4 regions of the Pseudoalteromonas sp. 23_GOM-1509m genome follow, and region 3 is predicted to be linked to each of the others. Evidence: predicted binding sites of a transcription regulator. Region 3 holds the regulator's gene; each other region holds the start of a gene.
The links. Region 3 encodes sigma-54, which starts transcription at its own class of promoters, with help from an activator protein. Its sites were predicted from a motif close to GTTGGCACGNNNNTNGNNT; they were not measured.

Region 1 (8,237 bases), on a different contig from region 3:
TTTAGCGTCACCTCTTTAAGCTCACCGCCTTGAGCAACTACGACATCGTATACTTTGCCATCTACTTTAACGCTGTATTGCTCAGCCTTAACGCCTTTATTGTTTGCCGCTGATTTTTCAGGTGCTTTATTGGAGCTATCATCAGCGCTAGGAACAGGTTCAAATGCGTCAGGGTTATTGCGGTTTTTAATAAACTTCAAACCAATTTGTGGGAATAAGGCATACGTGAGCACATCATCAATTTGCTCATCAGCAAGCGTTAAGCCTTGCTCTTGCGCAAGTTTACTTAATTCAGCCTCAAGCGTTTCAAGTTCAGGTTTGATCACATCTGCAGGGCGACAGGTAATTGCTTCGCTGCCATCAAGTACACGCTCTTGTAACTCTTTATTCATAGGAGCTGGTGTTGAACCATACTCACCTTTTAATACGCCAGCGGTTTCTTTGGTGATGGTTTTATAGCGCTCGCCAGTAAGTACATTAAGTACTGCCTGAGTACCAACAATTTGCGAGGTCGGTGTAACTAATGGAATAAAGCCCAAATCCTCACGCACCCGTGGAATTTCAAGTAATACTTCGTTTAGTTTATCAGCAGCGCCTTGCTCTTTAAGCTGATTTTCCATGTTAGTTAACATACCACCTGGCACTTGGGCTAATAAAATTCGGCCATCAACACCTTTTAAACTGCCTTCAAACGCAGCGTACTTTTTACGTACGTCTCTAAAGTAAGCTGCAATTTCTTCAAGGTGGTTTAAATCAAGCCCAGTATCACGCTCAGTACCTTCCACGATTGCAGCAATTGTTTCAGTTGCTGAATGACCATAAGTCATACTCATAGACGATACAGCCGTATCGAGCATATCAATACCGGCATCAATCGCTTTTTGATACGTTGCGGTACTTAAACCCGTTGTTGCATGACATTGCATGGCAATAGGAATTGAAACCGTTTCTTTTAAGCCTTTAATCAGTTTTTCTGCATCGTAAGGCTTAAGCAATCCCGCCATATCTTTAATACAAATTGAATGACAACCTAATTCTTCAAGCTGCTTAGCAAGTGTTAGCCACATATCCAATGTGTGTACTGGGCTTACCGTGTAAGAAATCGTACCTTGGGCATGCGCACCTACTTTAACCGCCGCTTTTATGGCAGTTTCTAAGTTACGTACATCATTCATGGCATCAAAAATACGAAATACGTCTACGCCATTTTTGTGTGCGCGCTCAACAAACTTTTCAACAACGTCATCAGCATAATGGCGATACCCCAATAAGTTTTGACCGCGAAGTAACATTTGCTGGGGTGTATTTGGCATCGCCTTTTTAAGCGCACGAATACGTTCCCACGGATCTTCGCCTAAATAACGAATACATGAGTCAAAGGTAGCCCCACCCCAAGACTCTATAGACCAATAACCTGCGTCATCAATTTTTTTTGCAATAGGTAACATGTCGTCTAATCGCATGCGGGTAGCTAAAAGCGACTGATGTGCGTCTCGAAGTACGAGTTCTGTTATTTTTAATTTAGCCATTGGTATGCTCCTCTAATTATTATTTGTTTTGTACTGAGCAATGGCAGCACTAATTGCAGCGATGTGCTCATTTGGCACACCTTGAGATTTAAAAGATGGTGTTCTCTGTGATACTTCAAGTTCTGGCTGAGAAAATTTGCTAGCCAGCTTAGACATAACTGTCACTGCACCAATCAATAAAGAAAGAAATACAAACACACCCACCATACCGGTTAGCATTAAATTGCCTGCAGTTGTGAGCAAAGCCCCTATATCCATAATTCTCCCCTGTTCAAAACTGAATACATAAAAAGTCAGTTTATTTAAATAAATATTCACCAATAGTAACAAAAACTATTCTTTTGTCTACATATTGTAAATTGGTAAAACCAATTAATCTAAAAGTAACATATCACCAATAAGGTTAACACCACCTAAAATAGCTTATTTAACCTATATATATAGATGGTAAAAATGTTCGTTATAAACAAAGAATATATAAAAACCCTAATATTCTGTAAAAACACATAAAAATATACCTAATGAGCTAATCCACTAAAAACCGCCAAAGAAAATGTTAATTGGTCTTACCAAAATAACGACTGTAAAAACTATTTATTATCTCATCAGACACCACTGTGAATAAGTTACAGATAAAACCGTAAAAATTACCAACCTAATATAAAGCCAAACTCAAAAAAACAAATCAAACTATTGATTTAAAACAAAATAAAATACTGGCACATTACTCGCTTATATAAAAACAACACTTTAACACTTAGATAAATCAAGGAGATGACAATGTTACGCTGGACAATTACATTTTTGGTGATCGCACTAATCGCAGCCGTTTTAGGATTTGGTGGTATTGCAGGAGCCGCAGCAGGAATTGCTAAGATCATATTTTTTATCTTTTTAGTTTTACTGGTTATTTCACTTGTCTCTGGCGCTTTACGTGGTAAAAGCCCCAGGTAGATAAGAAACAACGAACTTTTTTAAATTTATATACAAGGAATTACATTATGAAATCATCAACACTTAAAGCAGCAGCTATTGGCCTATTCGCAAGTGCATTTATTATGGGTTGTGAAGACAATCATGCAGAAGAAGCCGGTGAACGCATCGACGAAGCCGTGACAGATGTTCAAAATAAAGTAGAAGATGCCTGTGAAGAAGTAAAAGAAGGTGTCAACGCTGAAGAAACAAATTGCTAATTCAGCCCCTTTTTAAAAAGCGACCATTTGGTCGCTTTTTTTTGTGTTTAGTATTAGTCGCCAAGTTGCTACCCATTAATTATAAACTCTGAACTATTAATTCTTTTTAAGCTGCGCATTTGCCACATAGCTTGCTAAAATGATAAAAAATAGCTTTTAAGTATAGATGCATGGTATTTACGACAACCTATAAACTCGATAAACCTTACTTTTATGAATGCTTCGACCAATCGCTGCCTTATAGTAAACGCGCGCAACCTAAATATTTTTTATTAGCACTGCTTGTTGTATTGGGATTATTTGGTATTTATGGTTTAGGAGATCATTACCTAGGTACATTTTTGCTGATGCTAGCCCTACTCGAATGCATCGCCTTTTACTATCGCCGCCCATGGTGGGTTACCAGGCAAATGCTAAGCAGAGCGTCTGGTTCTGAAGTCACTCTCACCTTCGACGAAGACGGAATAAAATCAACCAATCATTACAAAAATTACCAGTTAGCTTGGCACGACATTAACGAAATTATTACTACAGATTGTGGACTATTGTTAAAAAGTAAAAGCGGTATGCAATACATTTCTAAGGCAATACTCGACGAAGAAACGATTGATTTTATAAACAAAAAAGCCACTCAATGAGTGGCTTTTACAAATGTCATAGTTATATTAACTAGCACCTTTTATACTATGTTGATTAAGCATTGCCCGGATTAGGGTTAGACTTTTCAGCTTGTATGCGCATGTAAATTTCTTCACGATGAACTGATACGTCTTTAGGTGCGTTAACACCGATACGAACTTGATTTCCTTTAACACCTAGAACAGTAACGGTTACTTCGTCACCAATCATAAGGGTCTCGCCTACTCTACGAGTTAGTATTAGCATTCTCTTGCTCCCATGTTCCAATAAAATTATAAGATTCCGCACAAACATTTTAATTAAAATTAGACTAAAAAGTAAGTAAAAACTCTCAATCTATTCATTTTCTGTTAAAAATGTCTTATGTAATGCACGAACAGCCAGCTCTAGGTATTTTTCATCTATTAAAACTGAAATTTTGATCTCTGAGGTGGCAACAAACATCACATCAATGTTTTCTTGTGCTAGCGAATCAAAAAATAAACTCGCTACCCCGGAATGAGATTTCATCCCCATACCCACCGCTGACACTTTCGCCACATTGGTCAATCCGTCAATTGCCTGTGCGTCAAATTGCTGTTGCTCAGCCGTTAACAAATCAAGTGCGTTTAAGTAATCATTTAAATGCACAGTAAAAGCATAGTCGACTTTTTCAACTTTATGATTAATTTGATTAATCATATCTATTTCGATGCCATTATCAGCAAAAAGTTTCAAAACTTTTGCAAGATGTTTGGTGCCTTGCGGCATTCCATGCACCTTAATTAAGCACTCATCTCGATTAAATGCAATACCCGATACGACATTGCTTGTCACGTCGCTCTCCTCAAAACTAATTAACGTGCCTTCATCGGGTTTAAAGCTAGATAACACCCGCAGAGGAACATTGTGTTTACCAGCAGATTCTACAGAGCGAATATGTAACACTTTAGCGCCTAAACTTGCCAGCTCAAGCATTTCAGCAAAGGTGACATGACTTAAACGTCGTGCGTTAGGTTCCACACGCGGGTCTGTAGTATATACGCCATCAACATCGGTATAGATCTGACACTCATCGGCTTTTATTGCACCAGCAATTTCAACCGCTGAGGTATCGGTGCCACCACGGCCAAGCGTGGTCACGTTGCCCTCAATATCGCGCCCCTGAAAGCCGGCAATAATAGCAATACGGTTATGTTCAAGTTCATGTTTTAAACGCGTTGCCGCAACTTCTTCTACACGGGCTTTACCGAACATGTTATCGGTTAATATATTCACTTGATCGGCTAGTAAGCTTACCGCTGAATGGCCGCGTTTAATAATGGCCATCGCTAATAAAGCAATAGAGACTTGTTCACCGGTACTGAGTAATACATCGAGTTCACGACTACTCGGGCGAGAGTCGATTTGTTTGGCAAGATTAATTAAGCGATTGGTTTCTCCCGACATTGCCGAAAGCACCACCACCACTTGGTGGCCTTGTTGCTTGGTTTTAACAACAAGGTCGGCGACCGCTTCAATACGCTCTATTGAGCCTACCGAAGTGCCGCCAAATTTTTGAACTATAAGTGCCACTTAAGCTTAAGTACGCTCAGTTAACCAAGCTGTTACGCTATCAAGTGCTGCAGTTAAATTTTGTGGCTCAGAACCACCCGCTTGCGCCATATCTGGACGACCGCCGCCTTTACCACCGACTTGGCCTGCCATGTGATTAACTAACTCACCCGCTTTTACTTTGCCAGTTAAGTCTTTAGTTACACCCGCAATTAGGCTTACTTTGTCGCCGCTGGCAACACCCAATGCAATAACACCTGAGCCAATTTTATTTTTAAGGTCGTCAACCATACCGCGAAGCGCTTTTGATTCTGTGCCCTCAACGTTGGCCACTAACAATTTAACCCCGTTAATTTCAACCACTGAATCAAGTAACGATGCACCTGCCGCACTGGCTAGTTTATCGTTAAGCTGGGCAACTTGTTTTTCAAGCCCTTTCGACTTTTCAAGTAAGGCAGTTACTTTTTCAAGCACTGACGCATTGTCACCTTTTACAAGCGCTGCAACATCAGCTAATTGTTGCTCTTGCTCGCTTACATAAGCAATTGCCTCTGCACCTGTTACCGCTTCAATTCGACGAACACCAGCAGCAATACCGCTTTCAGATACAATTTTGAATAAACCAATGTCACCCGCACGCTCTACGTGTGTACCACCACAAAGCTCGATTGAGTAATCACCAATAGTCACAACGCGTACTTCGTCATCGTACTTTTCGCCAAACAGTGCCATTGCACCTTTGGCTTTAGCATCATCAATTGCCATTAGCTCAGTGTTAAGAGCAAAGTTACGACGAATTTCGTCATTCACTACGCGTTCAATTTCGCGCAGTTCTTGTTTGGTCACCGCTTCAAAATGTGAGAAGTCAAAACGCAGACGATCTGGCTGCACAAGTGAGCCTTTTTGCGATACGTGCTCACCTAAAAGCTGACGCAGTGCTTCATGCAAAATATGCGTAGCGGTGTGGTTTTTCTTAATACTGTCACGGCGCGCATCGTCAATAGTCGCATCCACTTTATCGTTAACGCCAATACGCCCTTGAACTGTTCCATGGTGAGCAAAAGCATTACCCAGTTTAGTGGTATTAGTCACCACAAACTCACCGCCGGCTACTGTGATTGTTCCGCTATCACCAATTTGGCCGCCTGATTCAGCGTAAAACGGAGTACGGTCTAAAACAATAATACCTTGTTGACCATCTTCAAGTAATGATACAGCTTCGCCACCGGCAAAAATTTCTACCACTGTGCCGCTGTAATGAGTGCTATCGTAGCCTTTAAAGTCAGTGTGCTTGTCTGATTTTAATTGGTCATTGTAATCAGCCCCAAACTTACCCGCTTGTTGTGCAGTTTTACGTTGTACTGCCATGCATGCTTCAAAACCTTGATGGTCAATCGTCATCTGGCGCTCACGCGCAACATCGGCTGTTAAATCAGCAGGGAAACCATAGGTATCGTAAAGCTTAAATACTAAGTCACCCGGGATCACATCCCCGGTTAAATCACTTAAGCTTTCTTCTAAAATAGCTAAACCACGCTCAAGCGTTTTACCAAACTGCTCTTCTTCAATACGTAGTACTTTTTCAATAATTTCTTGTTGCTTAGCAAGCTCTGGGTACGCTTGACCCATTTGCTCAATAAGTGCAGCAACCAATTTATAGAAAAACGCGCCTTTAGCACCTAACTTATTACCGTGACGTACTGCACGACGAATAATACGACGCAATACATAACCACGGCCTTCATTTGATGGCATAACCCCATCTGAAATTAAAAATGCACACGAACGAATATGATCGGCTACCACGCGAAGTGATTTATCATCCATATCTTGTGCATTGGTAACGCTTGCAGCGGCCGCAATTAAGCCTTGGAATAAGTCGATTTCGTAGTTTGAATGCACACCTTGTAAAATAGCTGAAATACGCTCAAGGCCCATACCTGTATCAACAGATTGCTTAGGAAGTGGCTCCATAGTCCCGTCGCTTTGACGGTTGTATTGCATAAATACTAAGTTCCAAATTTCAATGAAACGGTCACCATCTTCTTCAGGTGTGCCCGGAGGACCGCCCCAAATATGCTCGCCGTGATCATAAAATATTTCAGAACATGGACCACAAGGACCCGTATCACCCATAGACCAAAAGTTATCGCTAGTTGCAATACGAATAATACGATCTTCAGGTAAGCCTATATCGTTAGCCCAGTAGCCAAAGGCTTCTTCGTCATCATGGTAAATAGTTACTAACAGCTTTTCTTTTGGTAGTTTTACAACCTCAGTTAAAAACTCCCACGCAAATTTAATTGCATCTTGCTTAAAGTAATCACCAAAGCTGAAATTACCTAGCATTTCAAAAAAGGTATGATGACGTGCTGTGTAACCTACGTTTTCTAAATCGTTATGTTTACCACCAGCGCGCACACAACGCTGCGAACTGGTTGCGCGTGTGTAAGGGCGGCTTTCAGCGCCTAAAAATACATCTTTAAATTGCACCATACCGGCATTATTAAATAACAACGTGGCATCGTTACCCGGTATAAGCGAACTAGAAGGAACAACTTGGTGTTGCTTGCTGGCAAAAAAGTCTAAAAACTGTTGCCTAATTTGTGCGGTAGTCATGTGCTGCATGTGAAAGTCTCACCTGTATTTACTGTGCTTGCATTGCAAAATTTATTTGATCATAGCTAAATCCTCGATACATTAAGTAGCGCACGCGCTTAGCTTTTTCTTTGTACTCGAGGTTTGCCGGTGTCGTTGAATATTTTTTGTTGTACGCTTCCTGCGCGAGCTCAAACCAATCTATTTCCAGCTCTTCAACCACTGTTTCAAGCAGTGCTCTATCAATCCCTTTACCCATGGCCTCACTTTGAATTCGCTTTAAGCCATGGCATTTAAATATGTGCTTTCTTACAAACCCTTCACAGTAACGCTGCTCGTTAATAAAATTGTGCTTTTCGCACCAATCTAGCAGGTTCTCTATGAACTCGTCGGTTGCTTCTCTTTGCTGTAACTTTTGGGTTAACTCTCGGCGCGAATATTCTTGCCTTCCTAGTAACCAAAGCACATAGTTTTTTAACTTTTGTTTTAACGTATCATCCATTAAGCGTCAAAGCGCCCGCTTTGCTCGTTACTTAAAGGCTTAATGTTACTGTCATCACTTGGTGGCACAACGGGCATAAAAATAGCCTGATAAGAAACAAAGAAACTAATGTAGCAAATTGGCATTAAAATCAACAGCGGTAGTAACGATAAGAACATCGACACCACAATTAATAATGCGCAAATAATACCATAAACACTCAGTGGTAAAATATTATAATAAAACACCATAAACGAACTTTTT
Region 2 (8,237 bases), on a different contig from region 3:
TGCGCTACCTGCGCATCATTTTAGTAGCCGTGTGTTAGTGCCTTTTATTTATGAAGATAACAATAAAGACCTATGGAATGGCTGGTTACTTGAGCAAAGTGGCAGCACTTTATTTTTTGCAGGCGACACTGGTTATTCAAAACACTTTAACGATATACAGCAAAAATATGGCGATATCGATGTGTGCTTAATGCCTATTGCCTCTTATTACCATAAAGAGAACGGCAACTGGTACCGTTATGTACATACCACTCCTGAGGATGCATTAACCGCAGCACAAGCGCTTAACTGTAAAGTAATGATACCGTGGGGCTATGGTAACTCAAGTTGGAAGATGGGCGATCACAGCAGCCATTCAGCACTACTGCGCTTATTGCATATGCATAAAAAAATGAACTCGAAGATACCCCTGTATATTTTAAATGAAGGTGAAAGCATCCAGCTTTAATTAGTCATTTACACAAAATGCGTTTACATAATTAGTAATAACCCCCTCACTGAACTATCTTTAATTAACTAAACAGTCAGGGGGTTTTATGTTTCTTGTGCGACTCATTTACGCCAGTAAAATAAGTAGTGGTTTTGGGCCTGAAGATATAGAAAATATTTTACAAAGTGCGCGAACCTACAATGTAAAAACAAATGTCACCGGCATGTTATGTTTTAGTAATGAATACTTTTTACAATGCCTTGAAGGCTCCAGAACCGCTGTTAATAATACCTATCAACAAATATTAAATGACAAACGCCACCACAATGTAATTATGCTCAACTATATCCAAATTCCCGAAAGAGAGTTTGAAACATGGTCAATGGGCTATGTGCCGCAATCACAGCTAACCGAGTTACTTAATCTAAAATACTCGGGTAACATTGACTTTAACCCTTTTAAAATGTCGGGTGAAAGCGCGCATTTATTAATGCTGGCATTAAAAACAAGCATAACTGGGGCAATAAGTTAATATAATAAATACAACTATGAGATTGTTTTTAATTGCTATTTAAGCCAAGCTAAATCATCTTTAATTGATGAGCTTATTAATGAAAAAAACACTACTCGCTTTTAGTTTACTTTTCACCCAACCACTTATGGCTATTGAAGTTAGTCATACATCAACAGCTATTATTATTGATGGTGTCTCTGAAAGTACATGGGATAGCGCCACATGGCATCCTATGCCGCACCTAATGGATGGCGCACTTCCCTCATCAGAGGCCGATTTTAAAGGCCGCTACCGTCTTCTATGGGATGAAAACTACTTGTATTTACAAGCAGATATTAGTGACGATGTGCTGATTGATACTCACCCAAATCCAACTGATAAATACTGGGATGATGATGCCTTAGAAGTGTTTATAGATAGTGACGCATCGGGTGGTAATCATCAGTTTAATCATACCGCGTTTGCTTATCACATTGGCCTTGATAACCAAGCAGCCGATTATGGGCCGGATAAAAAAGCGCATTTATATACCGACCATTTAGTTAGTAACTGGAAGCGTAATATCACTGCGCCCTATAACATCACATGGGAAGTGGCGATAAAACTCTACCCGAATGATTATCAACAAGGCGCAAAAAATACACCGCTTAAATTAACTGAAAAACACGTTATTGGTTTTATGCTCGCCTACTGCGATAACGATGGTAGCGAAGTACGTGAACACTTTATGGGCTCACACGAAGTACAGCCAGTGAACGGTGACAGAAACCGAGGATTTATAGACGCAGATGTATTTGGGAAAATCACTTTGCTACCGAAAAGTAAGTAATCACTAACTAAATAATTGATAACGAAGGTTGGGTTGAGCTAAGCGAAACCCAACAAAAATACCCTATTAACAAAAACAGAGACTTTGCAATATAGATTATTTAATTCTCAAGCACGTTTTTCCTTATATAAAGAGCGCAGCGCCCTAATAAAGCTAATTTCAGCCACCCTTTTGCTCATGATTAATAATTTTAAGAAGCAAATCAATTCTGCGATTTGTTTTTTTGGTCTGCTCCCTAATCATTCCCTGCACCACAGCTGAAGCAAGGAAAATAAAACATATTATTTGAAATATTTCAGTTTCAATATCATAGAAGCTATTAGCAATTGATAACAAAATAAAGGGTAAAAAAATTGATATGAGATCTTTCAAGCCCCAATCATTTTTTCCTAACGTTTCAAATTCATCTTTATATTTTTGCAGTTCAGCAATATGTTCTATCTCTAGTTTTGCCATAATTTCATTTTCGGTATTCACACTAGCTCACACGCACATAGTAAATATAGCTTTGATAATAACTTAATACCTCTTTTAGGTTCAATATTAAAAACTGTTTAACAGTATCGAACCAACTGCGATGCTTTAACCTGTGGACTTACGCTTTTCTCTGGCTAACTATTATCCACAAAAAAGCCGCTGTATTTTGCAATACAGCGGCTTTTAAAATCATGATTCTAAATTAATAGATTATGACTTTGGCGCACGACCCGCACGTTTACGCTCATTTTCAGTTAAATGACGTTTACGAATACGAATGTTCTCAGGTGTAACTTCTACTAACTCATCATCAGCAATAAACTCAAGCGCTTGCTCAAGTGAATAGTTAAGAGCTGGTGTTAGTGTTTGTGCTTCATCGGTACCAGATGCACGAACGTTAGTAAGTTGCTTACCTTTAAGCGCATTAACTGTAAGGTCGTTATCACGGCTATGAATACCGATAACCATACCTTCGTATACTTCAACACCGTGACCGATGAATAAACGGCCGCGCTCTTGTAAGTTAAATAATGCGTTAGTTAGTGCTTTACCTGTTGCATTTGCAATCATTACACCGTTCTTACGAACACCTAGCTCGCCACCTTTGTGCGGACCGTAGTGATCGAACGTATGGTAAAGTAAACCAGAACCCGATGTTAACGTCATGAACTCAGTTTGGAAACCGATTAAACCACGGCTTGGGATCATAAAGTCCAAACGCATACGGCCTTTACCATCTGGGGCCATATCAGTAAGCTCACCTTTACGAAGACCAATTTGTTCCATGATAGAACCCTGGTGCTCTTCTTGACAGTCAATTGTTAGTGTTTCATACGGTTCTTCTAACACACCATCAACAGTACGTAAGATAACTTCTGGACGAGATACAGCTAACTCGTAACCTTCACGACGCATGTTCTCGATTAAGATACCTAAGTGTAATTCACCACGACCCGATACACGGAAGCTATCTGGGTTATCAGTGTCTGCAACGCGAAGTGCAACGTTGTGTACTAATTCTTTGTCTAAACGCTCACGGATATTACGTGATGTTACAAACTTACCTTCTTTACCACAGAAAGGTGAGTTGTTTACAGAGAACGTCATCGTTACTGTTGGCTCATCAACACTTAGTGGAGGTAATGCTTCAACGTTGTTAGGACAACAAAGCGTATCTGAAATCTTAAGCTCGCCAAGACCCGTTACCGTTACGATGTTACCAGCGTAAGCTTTGTCAGTGTCAATACGCTCAAGACCTAAGTAGCTTTGTACTGAACCAATTTTACCGTTACGTTTAGACCCGTCAGCGCTAATAACCGTAACTTGTTGGTTAGGTACAACTGAACCGCGTTTGATACGACCAATGCCAATTACACCTTTATAAGAGTTGTAATCAAGCTGTGAGATCTGCATTTGGAAGTCACCTTCAGGATCTGCATCCGGTGGTGATACTTCGTCAACGATCATCTTGAACATAGGTTCCATGTTATCAGATGCTTCGTCTAAATCTAATGTAGCCCAACCATTGATTGCTGATGCGTAGATTACTTTAAAGTCTAACTGTTCATCAGTTGCGCCTAGGTTGTCGAATAAATCAAAGATTTGATCCATAACCCAATCAGGGCGAGCACCTGGCTTATCAATTTTATTGATAACAACGATTGGCTTTAAGCCTTGCGCGAATGCCTTTTGCGTTACGAAACGCGTTTGTGGCATTGGACCTTCCTGAGCATCAACAAGTAGTAATACTGAGTCAGCCATCGAAAGTACGCGTTCAACTTCACCACCGAAGTCGGCGTGTCCAGGAGTATCTACGATATTGATATGGTAATCATTCCAAGAGATAGCGGTGTTTTTCGCTAAAATGGTAATACCACGTTCTTTTTCAATGTCGTTTGAATCCATCACGCGCTCTTCATTACCGCCGCGTGTTTCTAATGTACCTGATTGCTCAAGTAGTTTATCAACCAGTGTTGTTTTACCGTGGTCAACGTGGGCGATAATTGCTATATTTCTTAACTTTTCGATGCTCATATATTCACTCAGAGAAATTGAATCTCATTGATCCTGCAGGGGCTATACGTTCTCACCTGCGCTTTCACGAGATGTCCCAGCATAGGATTTAAAAGGGCGCATATTATCCCCTATAAATGGAATGGATGAAAGTTTATCCAAAATAAAATTTCAAACTTTCTCAATAAAATAATTAACCCATTGTTTTAAAATAATTAATTATGATAATTAATTTTTAGATATTTATATAAAAAGATGGTTTTGGGTTAATTTAAAGCAACTTTACTGCGTATTTTGCATTTTCTTTGTGCTAGTCTAAGGTGATTAATTTACAAGCAATTATTGCTTTGTAAATATTGCACCATTTTGGAAAAATTACGCACTAAGATGGTGCTTAATCTATATCACCTTTATTTTATTTATATTTTTTTACATAAAAAACAAATGATTATAATAGTGGCACAAAATCAGCTTATAAGTATTCAACGTATCTAAGCAGCAATAATAAAACCCAATAGTTGGAGGACACATGTCACAATCGGTTTTAGATTTTATTAAAGAAAATGACGTTAAGTTCATTGATTTACGCTTTACTGACACAAAAGGTAAAGAGCAACATGTTTCTATTCCTCATCATCAAGTTGATGAAGACTTTTTTGAAGATGGAAAGATGTTTGACGGTTCTTCAATTGCTGGCTGGAAAGGCATCAACGAATCAGACATGGTGTTACTACCAGATGCAGATTCAATTAAACTTGACCCTTTCACAGAAGAAACAACCCTAATCGTTCGTTGTGACGTGGTTGAACCTTCTACATTACAAGGTTACGAACGCGACCCTCGCTCAGTTGCCAAGCGCGCTGAAGAGTACATGCGCTCTACGGGTATTGCTGACACTGTTTTATTTGGCCCAGAACCAGAGTTTTTCGTATTTGACGACGTTAAATACAAATCTGACATGTCTGGTTCAATGTACAAAATTGATTCTAAGCAAGCAGCTTGGAACTCAGATAAAGAATATGCAGATGGCAATACAGGCCATCGCCCAGGTGTTAAAGGCGGTTACTTCCCAGTTGCACCTGTTGATGATTTCCAAGATTGGCGTTCTGCAACGTGCCTAGTTTTAGAAGAAATGGGTCAAGTTGTTGAAGCGCATCACCACGAAGTGGCGACTGCCGGTCAAAACGAAATTGCAACGCGCTTTAACACTATGGTGTTAAAAGCCGATGAAATCCAAGAAATGAAATATGTTATCCACAACATGGCTCACCTTTACGGTAAAACGGCAACGTTTATGCCTAAGCCGGTTGTTGGTGATAACGGTTCTGGTATGCACTGTCACCAGTCTTTAGCAAAAGATGGCGTAAACTTATTCGCAGGTGATAAATACGGCGGCCTTTCTGAAGATGCACTTTACTACATTGGCGGTATTATCAAACATGCTAAAGCGATCAACGCTTTTGCTAACGCCTCAACTAACTCGTACAAACGTTTAGTACCTGGTTTTGAAGCACCGGTAATGCTTGCATACTCGGCTCGTAACCGTTCGGCATCAATCCGTATTCCAGTGGTTCCATCTGCAAAAGGTCGTCGTATCGAAGTACGCTTCCCAGATCCAACAGCTAACCCATACCTTGCTTTCTCTGCAATGCTTATGGCTGGCCTTGACGGAATTAAAAACAAGATCCACCCTGGCGATGCTATGGACAAGGACTTATACGACTTACCAGCTGAAGAAGCGGCAGAAATTCCAACAGTAGCCTCATCATTAGATGAAGCATTAGCTGCGCTTGATTCAGACCGTGAATTTTTAAACCAAGGTGGTGTATTCACCAATGACCTAATCGATGCTTACATCGCACTTAAGTCAAAAGAAGTTGAAAAACTTAACATGACAACTCACCCAGTTGAGTTTGAAATGTACTACAGCTGTTAATTTATTAACCGATAAATAATGTGTGTTTTAAGCCCGCTTTGCGGGCTTTTTTTATGGTAAATTTAACGGTTCTACACTAAAGTGAAGTTAGTTTAAACAATGCAGGATAGCTGGATGGTAGGTAAGATTTTGTTGCTATTAATAGCTTTAATGTTAAGCCTTAATAGCCATGCGAGCGATAAAAAAATTTACGCATGGAAAGACAAAAATGGGGTGCTGGTTTTTTCAGATACTCCTCAGCCTGGCGCTAAAGAGGTTAAACTCACGAGCCAACATCTCAGCATGCCCGCTACAAACACCGATATTCTTGATACTGCTCCTACTAAAACAGCAGTAAAGTTTAGTATTAGTATTTCATCGCCTGAACCAAACCAAACTATAAGAGAAAACACCGGCTCTGTGTATGTCTCTACCCGTGTTGCCCCTCGATTTGAAGCTGGATTTACCATTGGTTTATTTTTAAATGGCGTTGCCATTGGTGAACCTAGTGACACCACTACACTGGCGTTAAGAGATGTGGAGCGAGGCCAACACACACTGCAAGTTAAACTTTATAATAAACAAAATCAGGTAATTGCAACCAGTCCTGACAGTGTATTTTTTATGCACCGTAAAGGCCTTAACATAGGTCGATAATTACAATTAAGTACGCGTGTTTAGCGTATATTTTCTAAAAACCTTGCCTACCTTCCCAGGCGCACTAAAATGGTGCAATGATGATTAATAAAACACATTTTAGCCCAGAGCTACTGAATATAATTTGGCAAAACCAAACCACCGCCCTGATGTTACTTGATGAAAGCTTTCAGCTTATTTACGCTAACACCAGTGCCAGTGAATTACTTGGCTTAGGCGAAAAACGTTTGCTAGGACAAGCATTCGACGATTTATTTAACTACCATTCTATCGACTTAAAACGCATTGCACAGTACTCGTTAGTTGATGGTGTAGACTGCCACCAGCACAGGGCTGACGTGGTGTTTATCGATTCTCGCCATGCAAAATTAGCGGTGAGTACTCGGCGAATAAAACATAACGACACCTATTATATTTTATTTGAATGTCGACAAACCGATGACGAAATAAAACATGACCAAGTCTCAAATCAAATGCATCAATACCAAGCTGCACGTAACTTAATTCGCGGTTTAGCTCATGAAATTAAAAACCCGCTGGGTGGAATTCGCGGGGCGGCGCAATTATTGCAGTACGAGGGTGATCAACAAGAAAGAGATCAATGTGCAGAACTGATAATTGAACAAGCCGATCGGTTGCGTGAATTAGTTGATAGACTCCTTGGGCCTAACCAACTACCGCAAAAATCGTATGGCAATATACATCAAACATTAGAGTCGGTTGTTAAACTCAGTACGTTAGATAACAACCGCGATATTCGGTTAGTTAAAGACTACGACCCGAGTATTCCTGATGTCTATATTGATCAGAGCAAAGTTCAACAAGTGGTGCTTAATATTGTGCGTAATGCGCAACAGGCATTGGTGGATGGTGGCGAAATAAAAATAAAAACACGGATTAATTATCAGCATCGTCGTCCGGGAAAAGCCCCTAAAAAGGCATTGCTTATTCAAGTAATGGATAACGGCCCAGGTATTGATGCTAATTTACGCGACACCTTATTTTACCCTATGACCACTAATAAAGAAGGTGGCTCGGGACTTGGATTATCTATAGCGCAAACCTTGATTGATCAACATGATGGCTATATCGAATGCGATAGTTGGCCAGGACATACTGAATTTAATATTTATCTGCCATTTACAGATTAATACTTTGGAGTTTGCATGAAAACAGCTTGGCTTGTAGATGATGATGCCTCAATTCGCTTTGTACTAGAAAAAGCACTGACTCGCGCAGGGTTTGAAGTAGAAAGCTTTGCAGATGCGCAAAACGTTCTTAATGCACTAAAATTTAGTCAACCCAGTGTGTTAATTTCAGATGTAAGAATGCCGGGGATGGACGGGATGGCGTTACTTGAGCTGATAGCTGAGCAAACCCCTGGCCTACCCGTTATTATTAT
Region 3 (8,237 bases):
ACCGCTCAAAACTTAGTAGATAACGCCATGATCGATACGATCACCGCCCAGACCATCAATGTTGATATAAAACTATTAACCATGCAATCACAGCAGCCTGTCGTTATTACAGGACCTAATTTAAAAATCACAGGTAAAGGCCTTGAGGCCGATTTAAAAACCGAGGTGATTAAACTTATTAACCATACGCGAACCCTATATTATGACCAATAACCTATTTAAAATTTTAATTGTTCCCTCACTATTAATTGCTTTTAACAGTAATGGCGCTGAACCTGCTGAAGCCCCCGCTGCTAATCAAATTTCAATTAGTGCAGATAAGCAAGAAGGTCAATTAAAAGAAAACGTAGGCATTTTTGAGAAAAATGTTGAAATTATTCATGGTAATCGCCGTATCACAGCTGACCGTTTAGAAGTGCATAAACGCGATGATCTAGGCGATAACAAACAGTTATTAATTGCCACAGGCAGCCCTGCATATTTTGAAGAAACACAAGCTGATGGCACTATAATGAGCGCCAGTGCTAATGAAGTGCGTTACGATGTGTCGCTGCGTTTTTTAACCTTAATCGGCGATGCAAGCATTGCTCAAGCAGGTCAAAAAATAACAGCTAAAAGTATCACTTACGATATCGAGCAGCAGTTAATTAGCGCAGAAAAAGACGAAAACTCAACAGACCGTGTACACACTATTTTAGTCCCTGTTGAAAATAAAAAAGAAGATGATAAAGGCCAACCATGAGCACATTAAAAGCAGAGCTATTAGCTAAAAGCTACAAAGGTCGTGAAGTTGTAAAAAACGTTGGCCTAGAGGTTGAAGCTGGCAGTATTGTGGGGTTACTTGGCCCTAATGGTGCAGGTAAAACCACCACTTTTTATATGATTGTAGGCCTTGTGCCTAGCGATAAAGGCAAAATATCAATTGATGATAAAGATATTACTTTATTACCGATGCACAGCCGAGCGCGTTTAGGGATTGGTTATTTACCGCAAGAGTCGTCTATTTTTAGAAAGCTGACTGTTTATCAAAACTTAATGGCTATCTTAGAAACACGTAAAGAATTAAATAAACAACAACGCGAAGATACCTTAAATAATTTACTTGATGAATTTAGCATTCAGCATATCCGCGATAGTCAAGGTATGGCTTTATCAGGTGGTGAACGTCGCCGCGTTGAAATTGCTCGCGCGTTAGCAGCAAACCCTAAATTTATCCTTTTAGACGAACCCTTTGCGGGGGTTGATCCTATCTCAGTATTAGATATTAAAAAGATTATAGAGCATCTTAAAAACCGAGGAATTGGCGTACTTATCACAGATCACAACGTACGCGAAACTCTTGATGTTTGTGAAAAAGCCTACATAGTTTCTCATGGGGAGTTAATTGCATCAGGCACTCCAGAATATGTATTAAACGATAAAACAGTACGCGATGTTTATTTAGGCGAGCAGTTCAAGCTCTAATATGTGTGTTATTACACTAAGCATCTGCTAAGATTAATTATACTAATTTAAAAGGATTGTTAGAGATACATGAGGCAATCATTACAGCTGCGCATGGGCCAGCAACTTACAATGACTCCACAGTTGCAACAAGCAATTCGCTTATTGCAACTCAGTACATTGGATCTCCAGCAAGAAATTCAAGAAGCGCTCGATAGCAACCCCTTGCTTGAAGTTGAAGAACACGATTACAGCGAAGACACTGCAGGTAAAAACGAACAAAAAGCCGATAACGATGACTTAACGCTAAGTGCCTCAGCTGACGATAAACCTAGCGAGTATGAGCAAGATAGCGGCGAAGCAATGACCAAAGACACCATTAGCGATGATATGGCTATGGATGTTACTTGGGATGAATATATGAGCGCTGCGCCTGCCTCTTCATCGGGCCCAATGCCAGAAGATGAATCTATTTATCAAGGCTCTTCGACTGAAACGCTGCATGAGTATTTAATGTGGCAACTTCAACTGACGCCGTTTAGTCCTACCGATGAAGCGATAGCTATTGCAATTGTAGAAGCTGTGGACGATTCAGGGATTCTAACCCTTAGCTGTGAAGAAATATTAGAAAGCTTTAACCAAGAAAACGACGGCGAAGATGAAGTTGAACTTGACGAAATAGAAGCGGTACTAAAGCGTATTCAACTATTTGATCCAGTGGGAATAGCCGCGCGTAGTTTACAAGAGTGCTTGTGTATTCAGCTAAATCAATTTGATAAAGACACACCTTTTTTAAACGAAACAAAAATGATCTTAACCGATCATATTGATTTACTTGCTGCACGTGACTATCGCACGTTAATGAAAAAAACAAAGCTTAAAGAAGATGAGCTTAAAGAAATCATGACGTTGATTCATACGCTCAGCCCAAAACCGGCAGACACTATTGTTAGAGAAGAGTCTGAATACGTTATTCCTGATGTGTCGGTTAAGAAAGTTAAAGGTCGTTGGGTAGTTGAATTAAACCCAGATAGCATGCCTAAGATCAGAGTAAATAGCCAATATGCAGCTATGTCGCGTACGGTTAAATCAAGTGGTGATAGCCAGTTTATTCGCTCGCACTTACAAGAGGCTAAATGGTTTATAAAAAGCTTAGAAAGTAGGAATGACACGCTACTTAAAGTAACCAACTGTATTGTGCAGCAGCAACAGGCCTTTTTTGAACACGGTCCTGAGGCTATGAAGCCTATGGTGCTTAACGATGTGGCTGAAATGGTGGAAATGCATGAGTCGACTATATCGCGTGTTACTACGCAAAAATACATGCATACACCACGTGGCATTTTTGAGCTTAAATATTTCTTTTCAAGCCATGTAAGTACTGAAAATGGTGGCGAATGTTCATCAACAGCAATACGTGCATTAATTAAAAAATTAATCGCTGCAGAAAACTCAGCTAAACCATTGAGTGATAGTAAAATTGCAGATATATTGGCAGAGCAAGGAATTAAAGTAGCGAGGAGAACCATTGCAAAATATCGCGAATCTCTAGCTATTCCCCCGTCTAATCAACGTAAAAGTTTGATTTAAGGCGTACAACAAAGAGGAAAATGTTTATGCAACTGAATTTAACTGGTCGCCATGTAGATATTACCGACTCGCTTAGAGACTACGTAAATAGTAAATTTTCGAAGTTACAGAGGCACACTGATCACATAACGAATGTGCACGTTATTCTCGATGTAGAAAAACTAAACCAAAAAGCTGAAGCAACCGTTCATGTTAGTGGCGCTGAGATTTTTGCCTCTACTGAGCATCAAGATATGTATGCCGCTATAGACTCGCTCATTGACAAGCTAGATCGTCAAGTAATTAAACACAAAGAGAAACTTGCTCGACACTAACACTATGAAACTAAGCTCACTTATCTGTCAGGACTGCAGTAAAGCTGCGGTCCTTTTTAATAGTAAAAAAAGAATTTTAGAATTTATCAGTGAATTGGCTCACAATAAGCTGCCCTATTTAACACAACAAGATATTCTTAATGCATTAACTGCAAGAGAAAAGCTTGGAAGTACAGGCATTGGCCGAGGCATTGCTATTCCACATGGTCGCATGAGTGGAGCTCAAGAGCCCCTTGCTTTGATTTTAGTGAGCGAAACAGCTATTAATTTTGATGCGATTGATAACCGGCCGGTTGACATTTTTGTCGCGTTAATTGTTCCCGATGGCGATAATCAGCAGCATTTGAAGACGCTAGCCACGATTGCTGATAAGCTCAATGATAAAGAATTTTGTAAACAGTTACGCGCCGCCAAATCGGATAGCGAACTGTATCAGGTTATCGTCAGTCAATCGTAGTAATAAAGAAAGGTGATAAATGGAATTAATAATTATAAGCGGTCGTTCAGGCTCAGGTAAATCTGTGGCGTTACGCGTTGTGGAAGACTTAGGTTATTATTGTGTAGACAATATTCCTCTTAATTTATTACCATCATTAGTGCGCAGTGTTTCCGACAGTTATAATAAAATTGCCGTGAGTGTTGATGTACGTAACCTACCTAAAGAGCAACAGCAGTTTAATGAAATCATTGAATATTTACCTGGTTTTACTAAACCAACGGTATTTTATTTAGACAGTGACGATCAAACATTAATAAAACGTTTTTCAGAAACGCGACGTCTCCACCCTTTATCTATTGATTCTTTGCCGCTTGATTTAGCCATAAAAAAAGAAAAACAACTACTTGATGTATTGATTAACCGTGCTGATTATATGATTGATACCACGGATTTAAGTGTGCATCAGCTTGCTGAGTCTATTCGTGAAAAAATACTCGGAAAAAAAGATAAACAACTGATCATTACCTTTGAGTCATTTGGTTTTAAACACGGCATCCCTAAAGAAGCAGATTACGTATTCGATGCCCGATTTTTACCAAACCCGCATTGGGAGCCTGAACTTAAGCCACTTACAGGGCTGGACCAACCAGTAAAAGACTACCTAGCAAGTCACAGTATAGTGCAAAAATTTACATGGCAAATTCAAACATTTGTGCAAACATGGCTGCCGCATTTAGAACGAAATAACCGCAGCTACTTAACCATTGCAATTGGCTGTACCGGTGGGCAACACCGCTCTGTTTATTTAGCGCAAACCATTGGCGAAAGCTTTGCAATGAGCCATCCTAATGTAAAAATTCGCCACCGAGAACAAGAATAATACCGAGTGAGAACATGCAATGCGCTTAGAAAATACATTTTTAATAAAAAACAAATTAGGATTACACGCTAGAGCGGCGACAGTATTAGCTCAGCTTTCTGTGCAATTTGATGCCACAATCACTTTATTTCAAGATGACAAACAAGCCGCTGGCGATAGCGTGCTGGCACTTATGTTACTCGAAAGCAGCCAAGGCAAAGAAGTTAAGGTGGTATGCGAAGGCCCCGACGCTGAGCCTGCACTTAGCGCAATAGGTGAGCTCATCGACCAACGATTTAATGAGCAAGAATAAAAAAGTTCATTATTAACTCATCATCCTAAGCTTAGGTTAATAGTGGTTGAGGTAGTTTGCTCACATAAAGTAAGATAAACTAAAATTGAATAGCATTTATACCCTTCCAGCATGTAATACAATTTAATTAAGGACGCCAATGCCTGAAGCTTTAGAACAAGATATTCCACTACAACAACTAAAACAGGTGACTAAGTCACTAAATAGTGGTCAATTTGTTCAAGTTAGACGCATGCTGGCAAAAACGGCGCCTTGTGATACCGCACTTCTTTTAGAATCATCCCCGCATAAAATTCGCCGTATGCTCTGGCAGCTTGTTGATCCTGATGTACAAGGTGATGTGCTTGAAGAGCTTTCTGAAGATGTACGTTTGGGCATTATTGCGCAAATGGCACCCGAGCACATTGCTGCTGCAACCGAAGACATGGGTCATGATGACTTAGGGGAAGTACTACGTAGCCTACCTGACACTGTTTATAAAGACGTTGTTAGCGCTATGGATATTCAAGATAGAGAACGTGCAACGCAGGCTTTATCGTATCAAGAGCGCTCTGCTGGCGCATTGATGAATATAGATACCGTTACTATTCGCCCCGATGTGACTCTAGATGTGGTACTGCGTTATATTCGCTTACGCGGCGAATTACCTGAGGGTACAGATGACTTATATGTGGTTGATGAAAATAACTGCTTTTTAGGCGCCCTATCGCTGAGTACTTTATTAACCAACCCCCCTGAAAAAATTGTTCATGATTTAATGGATGAAGACTGTGAGTCTATTCCTATTTCAATGGATGAGAGCGAAGTTGCACAATTGTTTGAGCGTCATAATTGGATATCGGCACCGGTTGTTGATGACAACGCACACTTGCTTGGGCGGATCACCATTGATGATATCGTTGATGTTATTCGTGAAGACGCTGAGCACAGTTTACTGGGTTTAGCGGGTTTAGATGATGAAGAAGATACCTTTGCACCTGTGTTGAAAAGCTCTAAAAAGCGCTCAATTTGGCTGGGTGTAAACTTACTAACTGCATTGCTAGCTGCAATTGTGGCGAGCTTTTTTGAAAACACCTTAGCTATATTACCAATTCTTGCTGTGCTCAATGGCATTGTCCCGTCAATGGGTGGGGTTGCAGGCAGCCAAACCTTAACTTTGGTTATTCGCGGTATCGCGGTGGGCCATATCAACCAAACTAACCAACGTTTTTTATTATTAAAAGAACTCGCTATCGGTGCGATTAACGGTATGGTTTGGTCTATCCTAATTGCCGGTGTTGTTGCGCTTTGGCAATGGGATTTCAAACTCGGTGGTGTTTTAGCGTTTGCTATGTTTATGAATTTAGTTGCAGCAGGTATTGCGGGTGCTAGTATCCCACTATTGCTTAAAAAAATGAAAATAGATCCAGCACTTGCAGGCAGTGTGGTACTAACCACAGTAACTGATATTGTTGGTATATTTGCCTTCTTAGGTACTGCGACTTGGTTATTGATTTAATCTTTTTATAAACGTTTTTAAACAAAAACACCGCATCAATACGCGGTGTTTTTGTTTAAGCCGATAGTTACTTTACATAAGTTAAGGCTACTTAGCGCGCTGGCGATTACCACCTACCTTAGGCTTAGTGTTGGCTTTTTTAAACTGGCTAAAGCCAGTATGACGAGTAAGCGCAGGACGACCGCCCTTATTGCCTTTACCGCCTTTGGTTTGCCTTTCATCTCGGCCTTCTTCTGGCACTAAACAATTTGGACCTTTACCAATAAGCTTGGCTTTGCCCATGTTACGCAGGGCTTCGCGGATCATTGGCCAACCGGCAGGATCGTGATAGCGTAAAATTGCTTTATGCAAACGACGTTGACGCGCTCCCTTAGGCACAGCAACTTGCTCAGTATTATTTTTAATATTACGAAGCGAGTTCATTTCAGTATGATAAATGGTGGTTGCGTTGGCCATCGGTGATGGATAAAAATTTTGTACCTGATCAAGCTTAAAATCATTCGATTTCAGCCACAAAGCCATGTTTACCATGTCTTCATCTTTAGTCCCCGGGTGAGCAGAAATAAAGTATGGAATTAAATACTGCTTTTTACCCGCTTCTTTTGAGTACTTATCAAATAACGCTTTAAATTCATCATAGGCGCCCATACCTGGTTTCATCATTTTTGATAATGGGCCATCTTCTGTGTGTTCAGGTGCTATTTTTAAATATCCACCAACATGATGGGTTACTAGCTCTTTAACGTAACGAGGATCACGTACAGCAAGGTCATAACGCACGCCCGAAGCAATTAAGATCTTTTTGATCCCTTTAACCTCACGCGCCTTTTTATATAAGTCGATAGTGGGTGTGTGATCGGTATCCATATGCTTACAAATATCAGGATACACACACGACAAGCGACGGCACGTACTCTCTGCTTTTTTACTGGTACAACGCAGTTTGTACATATTTGCAGTTGGCCCACCTAAATCAGAAATAACCCCAGTAAAGCCCGGCACTTTATCTCTAATTTGTTCAATTTCTTCGATAATCGATTCTTGTGAACGGCTTTGTATTATGCGCCCCTCATGCTCGGTAATAGAACAAAACGAACAGCCGCCAAAACAGCCGCGCATAATATTTACCGACGTTTTAATCATGTCGTAAGCGGGGATTTTATTATCGCCATAACTTGGGTGTGGAATACGCTGGTAAGGTAAACCAAACACGTCATCCATTTCCTGAGTTTCAAGCGGATAAGCCGGCGGATTCACCCAAATAGAACGATCGCCATGACGTTGAAATAACGCCCTTGCACAACCTGGGTTGGTTTCTTGATGTAAAATACGTGATGCATGGGCATACAAAGGCTTATTAACGCTAACCTGCTCAAATGCCGGCAGTTTAACGTAAGTTTTTTCCCACGGCTTAGGACGAGCAGGCTGGATGGTAATTGGTTTTGCAGCTTCTGCTTGTAAATCGATGCCGGCTTGCTTAAATTCTGATTTAGCACAGCCCACATCATCCGCGCCATAAGGATTAGGAATAGGGTCTATTTTACCAATTTTATCAATCGCTGTTGAGTCACTGCCACGCCAACCAGGTAAAGGCTCTTTACGAATAACTGCCGTGCCTCTAACATCCTGTATGGTATCGATGGTTTCACCGGCAGCGATACGATGCGCTACTTCAACTAACGGGCGTTCGGCATTACCATAAATTAAAATATCGCCTTTAGCGTCAAATAATACGCTACGACGTACTTTTTCTTGCCAGTAATCATAATGAGCAATACGGC
Region 4 (8,237 bases), on a different contig from region 3:
AGTAACTGCGGGGTAATCCGCAAGCGTCTCTAAATCGTTTACCTGAGGTTTATTACCAACAAACCGCCACTGGTAATCACTAAAGCTGCCAAACTCTTTTTGAATAGCAATGAAGCACTTTGCATTATTAATTGTTGCGGCTATTTTTAAGCGGTTGCGAACAATTCCCTCATTTTGCATTAATGTTTCTAGGTCCTGCTCAGTAAAGGCCGCTACTTTATTTACATCAAAGTTTGCAAAGGCGTTTTTATAATTAGCGCGCTTTTTTAATATGGTGTACCAACTTAACCCTGCTTGTGCCGATTCTAACGTTAAAAACTCAAAAAGTAGGTGATCGTCATACACAGGTACGCCCCATTCATGGTCATGATAATCCACGTAGTCTGGTTTTGAAGTATCTAACCATGGACAGCGATACTGAGCTTCTTCTTTCATGCTTATTCCTTAGCGCGTCATTTTTACGGCACGTATTTTAACTATTTAAATTGTTGATATTATTATGAAATAATTTTGGTACATATTGTGCATTAGCCAGTGTATCTACATTATTTTAGAGAGTTGATTATGGCCCTTGCAAGTGTGCTAAAACCCCAGTTTATTTCTGCTAATCAGTATAACCCATGTTTACTGCAAGAGGAGTATGTTGGTGAGTTGAGTGATTTGCGTCAACAAGCAAGTTGGCTCTCTCATCTGGTTGATACCATGCCTGCGGGCGTGATTGTACTCGATGGTAAAGGAATGATCGCTAAGGCAAACCAAATAGCTATCGATATGCTCGGCGAGCCATTAGAAGGAGAGAAGTGGTTTAGCGTTATTCAGCGCTCATTTCGTCCTCATCAAGATGATGGTCATGAAGTGTCGTTAAAAGATGGACGCTTAATAAAGCTCGATATTACTGCACTCGCGCCTGAGCCTGGGCAACTTATACTAATGACCGATTTAACCGAAACCCGACGCTTACAAAAGCGAGTCGCGCATATGCAGCGTTTAAGTGCCTTAGGTAAAATGGTGGCGTCTTTAGCTCATCAAGTACGCACACCGTTATCAGCGGCTATGTTGTATGCCGCAAATTTAGGCTCAAAACGCTTACCCGAAGCGTCTCGCGGCAGTTTTCATACTAAATTAATGTCACGTTTAAAAGATTTAGAAACCCAAGTAAACGACATGCTGTTATTTGCTAAAAGTGGTGATCAACAAGTTGTTGAGCAAGTGTCGATGCAACAGCTACTAAGTGAAGTTAAAGCCGGTGCCGATGCTATGGTAGCGCTCAATGATAGCGAATTAAATGTGAGCTTACCTGAGCCTGATATTGAAATTATGGGTAACAAAACAGCATTGGCAAGCGCAATTCAAAACCTAATTCATAATAGTATTCAAGTCATTGGCAGTGGTGCACAAGTACATCTTAGTGCTTTGCGTGATATACAAGACCCTGATTATGTCCGCATTAGTGTTAGTGATAATGGCCCTGGGCTTGATTTAGCACAAACTGAAAAAATATTTGAACCCTTTTATACCACTAAAAGCCAAGGTACTGGTTTAGGACTTGCCGTTGTAAGTTCAGTGGCCAGTGCACATCAGGGACGTGTTGAAGCAGACAACAACCCACAAGGGGGAGCAATTTTTAGTATGTTGCTACCTATTAGTGTCACATCTAAATTAGGGGAGTCACAATGAGTAACACTATTTTAGTTGTAGAAGATGACGCCGGACTTCGTGAAGCATTAATTGATACGCTTGAAATGTCAGGTATAGCCTGTATGGCCGCCAATAGTGCCGAGCAAGCCATGGTGCTACTAAAAAAAGAAGTATTTTCATTGGTGGTCAGTGATGTACAAATGGGCGCAATGAGCGGCTTGGATTTATTACGTAGTATTAAATTAAATTACCCTGATTTACCCGTACTAATGATGACGGCCTATGCCACTATTGATGATGCTGTAGAGGCTATGCGTTTAGGCGCGATTGATTATATGGCTAAGCCATTTGCACCAGAAGTGCTATTGAATATGGTGAGTCGTTACTTACCAGAAAAAGAAAAAGAAACAGACGGGCCCATTGTCGCCGACCCTAGTAGTATTCAATTACTCGAACTTGCTAATAAAGTTGCTCGATCAGATGCCAGTGTGATGGTGCTTGGGCCAAGTGGCTCTGGTAAAGAAGTACTGGCGCGTTATATTCATGACAAATCAAAACGCTGTAATGAACCGTTTGTAGCGATTAATTGCGCTGCTATTCCAGAAAATATGCTCGAAGCCACTTTATTTGGTTATGAAAAAGGTGCGTTTACCGGTGCGATACAGGCTTGTCCTGGTAAGTTTGAACAAGCGCAGGGGGGTACTATTTTACTTGATGAAATCACCGAAATGGATTTAGGCCTGCAAGCCAAGCTGTTACGTGTACTACAAGAGCGTGAAGTTGAGCGTTTAGGTGGTCGTAAAACCATTGCACTGGATGTACGTGTGCTTGCCACAAGTAACCGAGAGTTAAAAGAAGCGGTTGCTGAAAACCAGTTCCGCGAAGATTTATACTATCGACTCAATGTTTTCCCACTGCTATGGCGACCACTGTGTGAGCGCCCAGGGGACATTATTGTGTTGGCTAAGCATTTGATTGAACGTCACTTAAGTAAAAGCAAAGAGCCAATGGCGTATTTAGATAGCAGTGCAGAGCAAAAACTGCTTAGCCATAGCTGGCCCGGTAACGTACGCGAACTAGATAACGTTATCCAGCGAGCATTAATTTTACGCAGTGGAAATAGTATTGATGAGCATGCTATTTTTATCGAAAATCTAGCCCCAACGCATTTTGTGGCAGAAACTAAAGCTGACATTGAGCCTGTAAAAAGTAGTCTCAGTAACGCTTATTATGATGAAAAAGCAGCGCCTGCAGATGAGCAAAAAAATGATTTGTTAGCCGTCGATACTGGTAGTTACAAAGATGAGCTTAAAGATAAAGAACATCGTATTATTTTAGAAACCTTGGCACGCTGCCAAGGAAAACGTAAAGAGGTCGCCGAAACATTAGGTATTAGCCCGCGTACTTTACGCTACAAATTAGCACAAATGCGTGATTTAGGTATTTCCCTCCCAGCATAACCCCCATAAGCCCTAAGTTCAATCACTTGAATTTAGGGCTGTCAAAACTCTGACTGCTTAATTATTTTACTTAAAGCGTTGTTTTAATTGGTTTTAATTTTTGGCATGTTTTGTGCTTTATTCTCTTTAAGAGTTTACTGCATTATCAGAGACAATTATGAAAATTCAAAACAGTGCTTTATTTCAAGAAATGCAATCAATGGCTGCGGAGGCCACACGTAGTAATCAAGTTAATAACTTGCCAACGCAAGTGCAATCAACCTCTACAGCACAGTTTGGTGACATGTTGAGTAATGCCCTTAATACAGTGCATGAACTTCAGCAAGACACAGGGCAAAAAGTAAAAGCGGTAGAGAATGGCGACAGAAGCGTATCACTTGCCGAGGCTATGATTGCTTCGCAAAAGTCTTCTGTGGCATTTGAAGCTACGGTACAGGTTCGTAATAAGCTTGTTGAGTCTTATAAAGAAATTATGAACATGCCTGTTTAACTAGGTAGTGGAGAATTATTGTGGCGCAATCTAATCAATCTACAGATCTGGCACTTGCTGATGGCATGATGGAGCAAAGTGAAAACGAAGATCAACAAGAGCAAAAATCAGGCTATTTCAGTGCCCTTGGCGGTGTTGATGTTTTACGTCAAATTACCCTGATTGTTGCATTAGCTATTTGTTTAGCCATTGCTATTTTCGTTATTATTTGGGCTCGTCAGCCAGATATGCGCCCTTTAGGTAAAATGCAAACTGAAGAGTTAATAGAAACACTCGACTTTTTAGATGCACAAAAAATTGACTACCAACTTGATGGCAATGTGGTCTCGGTGGATGAAACTGAATATCAAAATATCAAGTTATTGATGACCCGTGAAGGTTTAGATCAAGGGCCTACATCAGGTAGCGACATTATTATGCAAGACATGGGGTTTGGGGTAAGCCAACGTTTAGAGCGTGAGCGCCTTAAACATGGCCGTGAGCAACAACTTGCCCGTACTATAGAAGAGCTAAATAATGTTACTCGCGCCAAAGTATTGTTAGCGATTCCCAAAGAAAATGTGTTTGCCCGTAGAGAGAAAAAACCCTCTGCAACTGTTGTACTTACTCTTAAACGCGGTCGCTCTTTAGATGGCGAAGAAGTTGACTCGGTTGTTGATATGATAGCTTCAGCGGTACAAGGGCTTGAGCCTTCGCGCGTTACTGTGACCGATCAAAATGGTCGTTTATTAAATTCAGGCTCGCAAACCTCTTTAGCTGCACGCTCGCGTAAAGAATACGATATAGAACGTAAACGTGAGCAAGAATACCTAGAAAAAATCGACAGTATTTTGATCCCCGTGGTTGGATTAGGTAATTACACCGCACAAGTAGATTTAAGTATGGACTTTAGTGCGGTAGAAGAAACACAAAAACGTTACAACCCAGATTTACCTGCGGTAAGAAGTGAAACGACCTTTGAAGAAAATAATATTGGTGGCCTAGCGGTTGGTATTCCAGGCGCGCTTACTAATCAGCCACCAGTTAACTCAACTATTCCTGAAGATGCGATGGCGGGCGGTGCAGGCACTGCAACCTCACCGAGTAGAACTCACAAAGAAGCCACTCGTAACTATGAACTCGATACCACTATTTCACATAAGCGTCAGCAAACTGGAGTGATCCGCAGAATAAGCGTCTCTGTTGCGGTTGATTACCTGCCTACGGTGGGTGAAAATGGTGAAACAACTATGACGCCACGCTCGGTTGAAGCCCTGTCAAATATTCGTCGCTTGTTACAAGGTGGCGTAGGCTTTGATATGCAACGTGGCGATGCACTTGAAGTAGTGACCGTACCATTTGTTCGTGAAGACTCAGCGCTTGATTTCGAGTTGCCTTTATGGGAACAAGATTGGTTTATGAAAATGATGCGCTTAGTATTAGGTGCACTGGTTATTATTGTACTGATTTTAGCTGTCGTTAAACCTATGCTTAAACGCTTAATCTACCCAGATAATACACTTGAAGAATACGATGAAGATTCTCTTAGTTCAGGTGTTGATCTTGGTGACAGCACATTAGATATGCTAAATAATGACTTTGATTCTGCTTCTGTTGGCTTCTCAAGCGATGGTACACTACGCTTACCAGACCTACACGGCGACGAAGACTTACTCAAAGCGGTTCGTGCCCTTGTAGCCAATGAACCAGAACTATCATCACAAGTAGTGAAAGCGTGGTTAACAGAAGATGACTGATCAAGAACAAAAACAACTACCTCAAGCGTTTGATGTTGATAAACTTGATGGTGTAGATAAAGCGGCAATATTATTGCTGAGCTTAACTGAAGAAGATGCAGCGCAAATCCTCAAGCACTTAGAGCCAAAACAAGTGCAAAAGGTCGGTATGGCCATGGCGGCAATCGATGATTTGTCGCAAGCTAAAATTAGCGCGGTTCATAATTTGTTTATTGAACAAATTCAAAGCTTTAGTACGATTGGTTTTCAGTCTGAAGACTTCATCAAAAAAGCACTTACAGCCGCATTAGGTGAAGATAAAGCCGCCAGCTTGATAGACCAAATAGTGATGGGCTCAGGCGCTAAAGGTCTTGATTCATTAAAATGGATGGACTCTAAACAGGTGGCTAACATTATTCGTAATGAGCATCCACAAATTCAAACAATTGTTCTCTCTTACCTAGAGCCTGAACAGTCGGCTGAAATTTTAGCGCAATTTCCTGAAAAAGTGCGCCTCGATTTAACCATGCGTATTGCTAATTTAGAAGAAGTACAACCGGCAGCATTGCAAGAATTGAATGAAATTATGGAAAAACAATTTGCCGGTCAAGCGGGTGCACAAGCTGCGAAAATGGGTGGCTTAAAAGCTGCGGCAGATATCATGAACTACCTCGATACCAATGTTGAAGGGCAGTTAATGGATTCAATCCGTGAGCATGACGAAGAAATGTCGCAACAAATTCAAGACTTAATGTTTGTCTTCGAAAACTTAATGGATGTAGACGACAGAGGCATTCAAGCAATCCTGCGTGAAGTGCCGCAAGATGTATTAATGAAAGCCATTAAAGGGACCGACGATGCCCTTAAAGAGAAAATTTTGGGTAACATGTCAAAACGTGCTGCTGAAATGCTCGCTGATGATTTAGAGGCTATGGCTCCTGTGCGCATTAGTGAAGTAGAAGCGGCGCAAAAAGAAATTTTATCAACAGCACGTCGCCTTTCTGATTCAGGTGAAATTATGCTTGGTGGTGGCGGTGGTGAGGAGTTCTTATAACCTATGAGTCACTCTAAAGGTCGCCCATTACATGCAGATGAAGCTGATGAGTTATTAAAAAATTGGCCAATTCCTGATGTTGCTCCTGATGAGCGAAGCTTTCGCAATCGCTCTACGGCTTATGGCACACCCTTAGCCGAGCTATACCGTAAAGAAATAGCAAAAGAGCAAGTAGAAGAACCGGAAGAACCAGAGCTGCCTTCATTAACTATGGTAGAGCTGGAGCGTATTCGCCAAGATGCCTACGAAGAAGGCCTTAAACAAGGGCACGAACAAGGCTATATAGATGGCTTTGACAAAGGCGTAACCGAGGGTAAAGAGGCGGGTTACAAAGAAGGTGTAGAGCTGGGTAAAACACAAGGCCAAGAAGACGTTAAACCCTTAATTGATGAGCAGTTGACCAGCCTGCGTGGCTTACTAGATAGTTTAAGCGACCCGCTTAAAAAAGTGGACGAGCAAGCAGAAAAACAGCTGGTACAGCTAGCCACTATGCTCAGTGAAGCGATTATTTATCAAGAAGTAAAAACATCACCTGATATTATTTTACATACTTTGAAAAAAAGCATTGATGCACTTAATGCAGAACAAGAAAAAGTTCGAATTCATCTTCATCCAGATGACTTATCGCTGATAAAAACCAGTTATGGCGAACAAGCTATTGAAGATAATCATTGGCAATTAATTGCAGAACCCACTCTAGAGCGGGGCGGTTGTGAAGTTAAAACAACGTTATCATCTTTAGATATGACCTTGAAAACCCGTGTCAAAGAAACGTTGGATAGCTTTTTGCATAACAGTGGTATCTAACTTTTTTATTGGCGTGTTATGTCTGTGAGCGATACTTCATTAAGCGAACGCTTATCTCAATACCAACGGCATATTAAAATTCCAGCGCCTGCAGTCGCGGGAGTTTTAACGCGTGTGGTTGGTTTAACACTGGAAGCCAAAGGTTTGCGCGCTCCGGTAGGCAGCCAATGTAAAATTGAAACAATGAACGGCTTTGTTGACGCTGAAATTGTTGGATTTAACGATCAAACTTTGTATTTAATGCCTAACGACCACATTTCAGGCGTACTGCCTGGTGCGCGAGTTATCCCCCAAGTTAATGACACAGGTTTGCCTGTTGGCATGAGCTTACTTGGTCGAGTGGTAGACGGCTTAGGCAGACCTTTAGATGGCTTAGGTAAAATTAATGCAGAACATACACTCAAATTTGCTCAAAATGCAATAAACCCTCTTGCAAGACGCCCCATTAGTAAGCCTATGGATGTGGGGGTACGTGCTATTAACTCGGTGATTACTGTCGGCCAAGGCCAGCGCATGGGCTTATTTGCAGGCTCTGGTGTGGGTAAATCAGTATTATTAGGCATGATGACCCGAGGCAGTGAAGCCGATGTGATTGTAGTGGGTTTAGTCGGTGAGCGTGGTCGAGAAGTAAAAGAATTTATTGAAGAAATACTGGGTGTTGAAGGGCGTAAACGTTCAGTTGTTGTTGCAGCCCCCGCTGATGCCTCACCATTAATGCGATTAAAAGGCTGCGAAAGTGCGGTAACCATTGCAGAGTATTTTCGAGATCAAGGCTTAAACGTATTGTTATTACTCGACTCGGTGACGCGTTATGCTATGGCACAGCGTGAAATCGCGCTGGCTGTGGGTGAGCCCCCTGCAACAAAAGGCTACCCACCTTCAGTATTTGCTAAATTACCTGCGCTGGTGGAAAGAGCGGGTAATGGCGGGGAAGGGCAAGGCTCTATTACTGCCTTTTTTACCGTACTGAGTGAAGGCGATGACATGCAAGACCCGATTGCTGATGCTGCACGTGCCATACTTGACGGACATATTGTTTTATCACGTGATTTAGCCGACAGCGGCCATTATCC

Region 1: a site for sigma-54 is predicted at 2,245-2,263, ahead of N523_RS19275 (DUF1328 domain-containing protein). Genes of this name have one in related genera too.
Region 2: a site for sigma-54 is predicted at 4,719-4,737, ahead of glnA (glutamate--ammonia ligase). Genes of this name have one in related genera too.
Region 4: a site for sigma-54 is predicted at 3,198-3,216, ahead of fliE (flagellar hook-basal body complex protein FliE). Genes of this name have one in related genera too.

The regions. Positions count from the first base shown of each region.
Region 1 is NZ_JADO01000010.1:104,609-112,845, forward strand. Features, by position in the region: gene oadA (sodium-extruding oxaloacetate decarboxylase subunit alpha) at 1-1,529, opposite strand, end outside; gene N523_RS0104005 (OadG family protein) at 1,542-1,787, opposite strand; gene N523_RS19275 (DUF1328 domain-containing protein) at 2,310-2,483, shown strand; gene N523_RS0104015 (hypothetical protein) at 2,531-2,722, shown strand; gene N523_RS0104020 (YcxB family protein) at 2,893-3,360, shown strand; gene csrA (carbon storage regulator CsrA) at 3,416-3,607, opposite strand; gene N523_RS0104030 (aspartate kinase) at 3,698-4,915, opposite strand; gene alaS (alanine--tRNA ligase) at 4,922-7,522, opposite strand; gene N523_RS0104040 (regulatory protein RecX) at 7,542-7,994, opposite strand; gene N523_RS0104045 (BPSS1780 family membrane protein) at 7,994-8,237, opposite strand, start outside.
Region 2 is NZ_JADO01000017.1:52,542-60,778, reverse strand. Features, by position in the region: gene N523_RS0108065 (MBL fold metallo-hydrolase) at 1-448, shown strand, start outside; gene N523_RS0108060 (BLUF domain-containing protein) at 537-962, shown strand; gene N523_RS0108055 (CBM9 family sugar-binding protein) at 1,042-1,773, shown strand; gene N523_RS0108050 (hypothetical protein) at 1,933-2,250, opposite strand; gene typA (translational GTPase TypA) at 2,461-4,284, opposite strand; gene glnA (glutamate--ammonia ligase) at 4,793-6,199, shown strand; gene N523_RS0108035 (DUF4124 domain-containing protein) at 6,314-6,835, shown strand; gene glnL (nitrogen regulation protein NR(II)) at 6,916-7,986, shown strand; gene ntrC (nitrogen regulation protein NR(I)) at 8,002-8,237, shown strand, end outside.
Region 3 is NZ_JADO01000011.1:158,924-167,160, reverse strand. Features, by position in the region: gene lptC (LPS export ABC transporter periplasmic protein LptC) at 1-213, shown strand, start outside; gene lptA (lipopolysaccharide transport periplasmic protein LptA) at 203-742, shown strand; gene lptB (LPS export ABC transporter ATP-binding protein) at 739-1,464, shown strand; gene N523_RS0105435 (RNA polymerase factor sigma-54) at 1,534-3,033, shown strand; gene hpf (ribosome hibernation promoting factor) at 3,060-3,347, shown strand; gene ptsN (PTS IIA-like nitrogen regulatory protein PtsN) at 3,352-3,804, shown strand; gene rapZ (RNase adapter RapZ) at 3,824-4,666, shown strand; gene N523_RS0105415 (HPr family phosphocarrier protein) at 4,686-4,958, shown strand; gene mgtE (magnesium transporter) at 5,098-6,456, shown strand; gene N523_RS0105405 (YgiQ family radical SAM protein) at 6,544-8,237, opposite strand, start outside.
Region 4 is NZ_KI912433.1:304,217-312,453, reverse strand. Features, by position in the region: gene N523_RS0114830 (DNA-3-methyladenine glycosylase I) at 1-435, opposite strand, end outside; gene N523_RS0114825 (sensor histidine kinase) at 565-1,677, shown strand; gene N523_RS0114820 (sigma-54-dependent transcriptional regulator) at 1,674-3,098, shown strand; gene fliE (flagellar hook-basal body complex protein FliE) at 3,256-3,588, shown strand; gene fliF (flagellar basal-body MS-ring/collar protein FliF) at 3,609-5,324, shown strand; gene fliG (flagellar motor switch protein FliG) at 5,317-6,357, shown strand; gene fliH (flagellar assembly protein FliH) at 6,361-7,164, shown strand; gene fliI (flagellar protein export ATPase FliI) at 7,183-8,237, shown strand, end outside.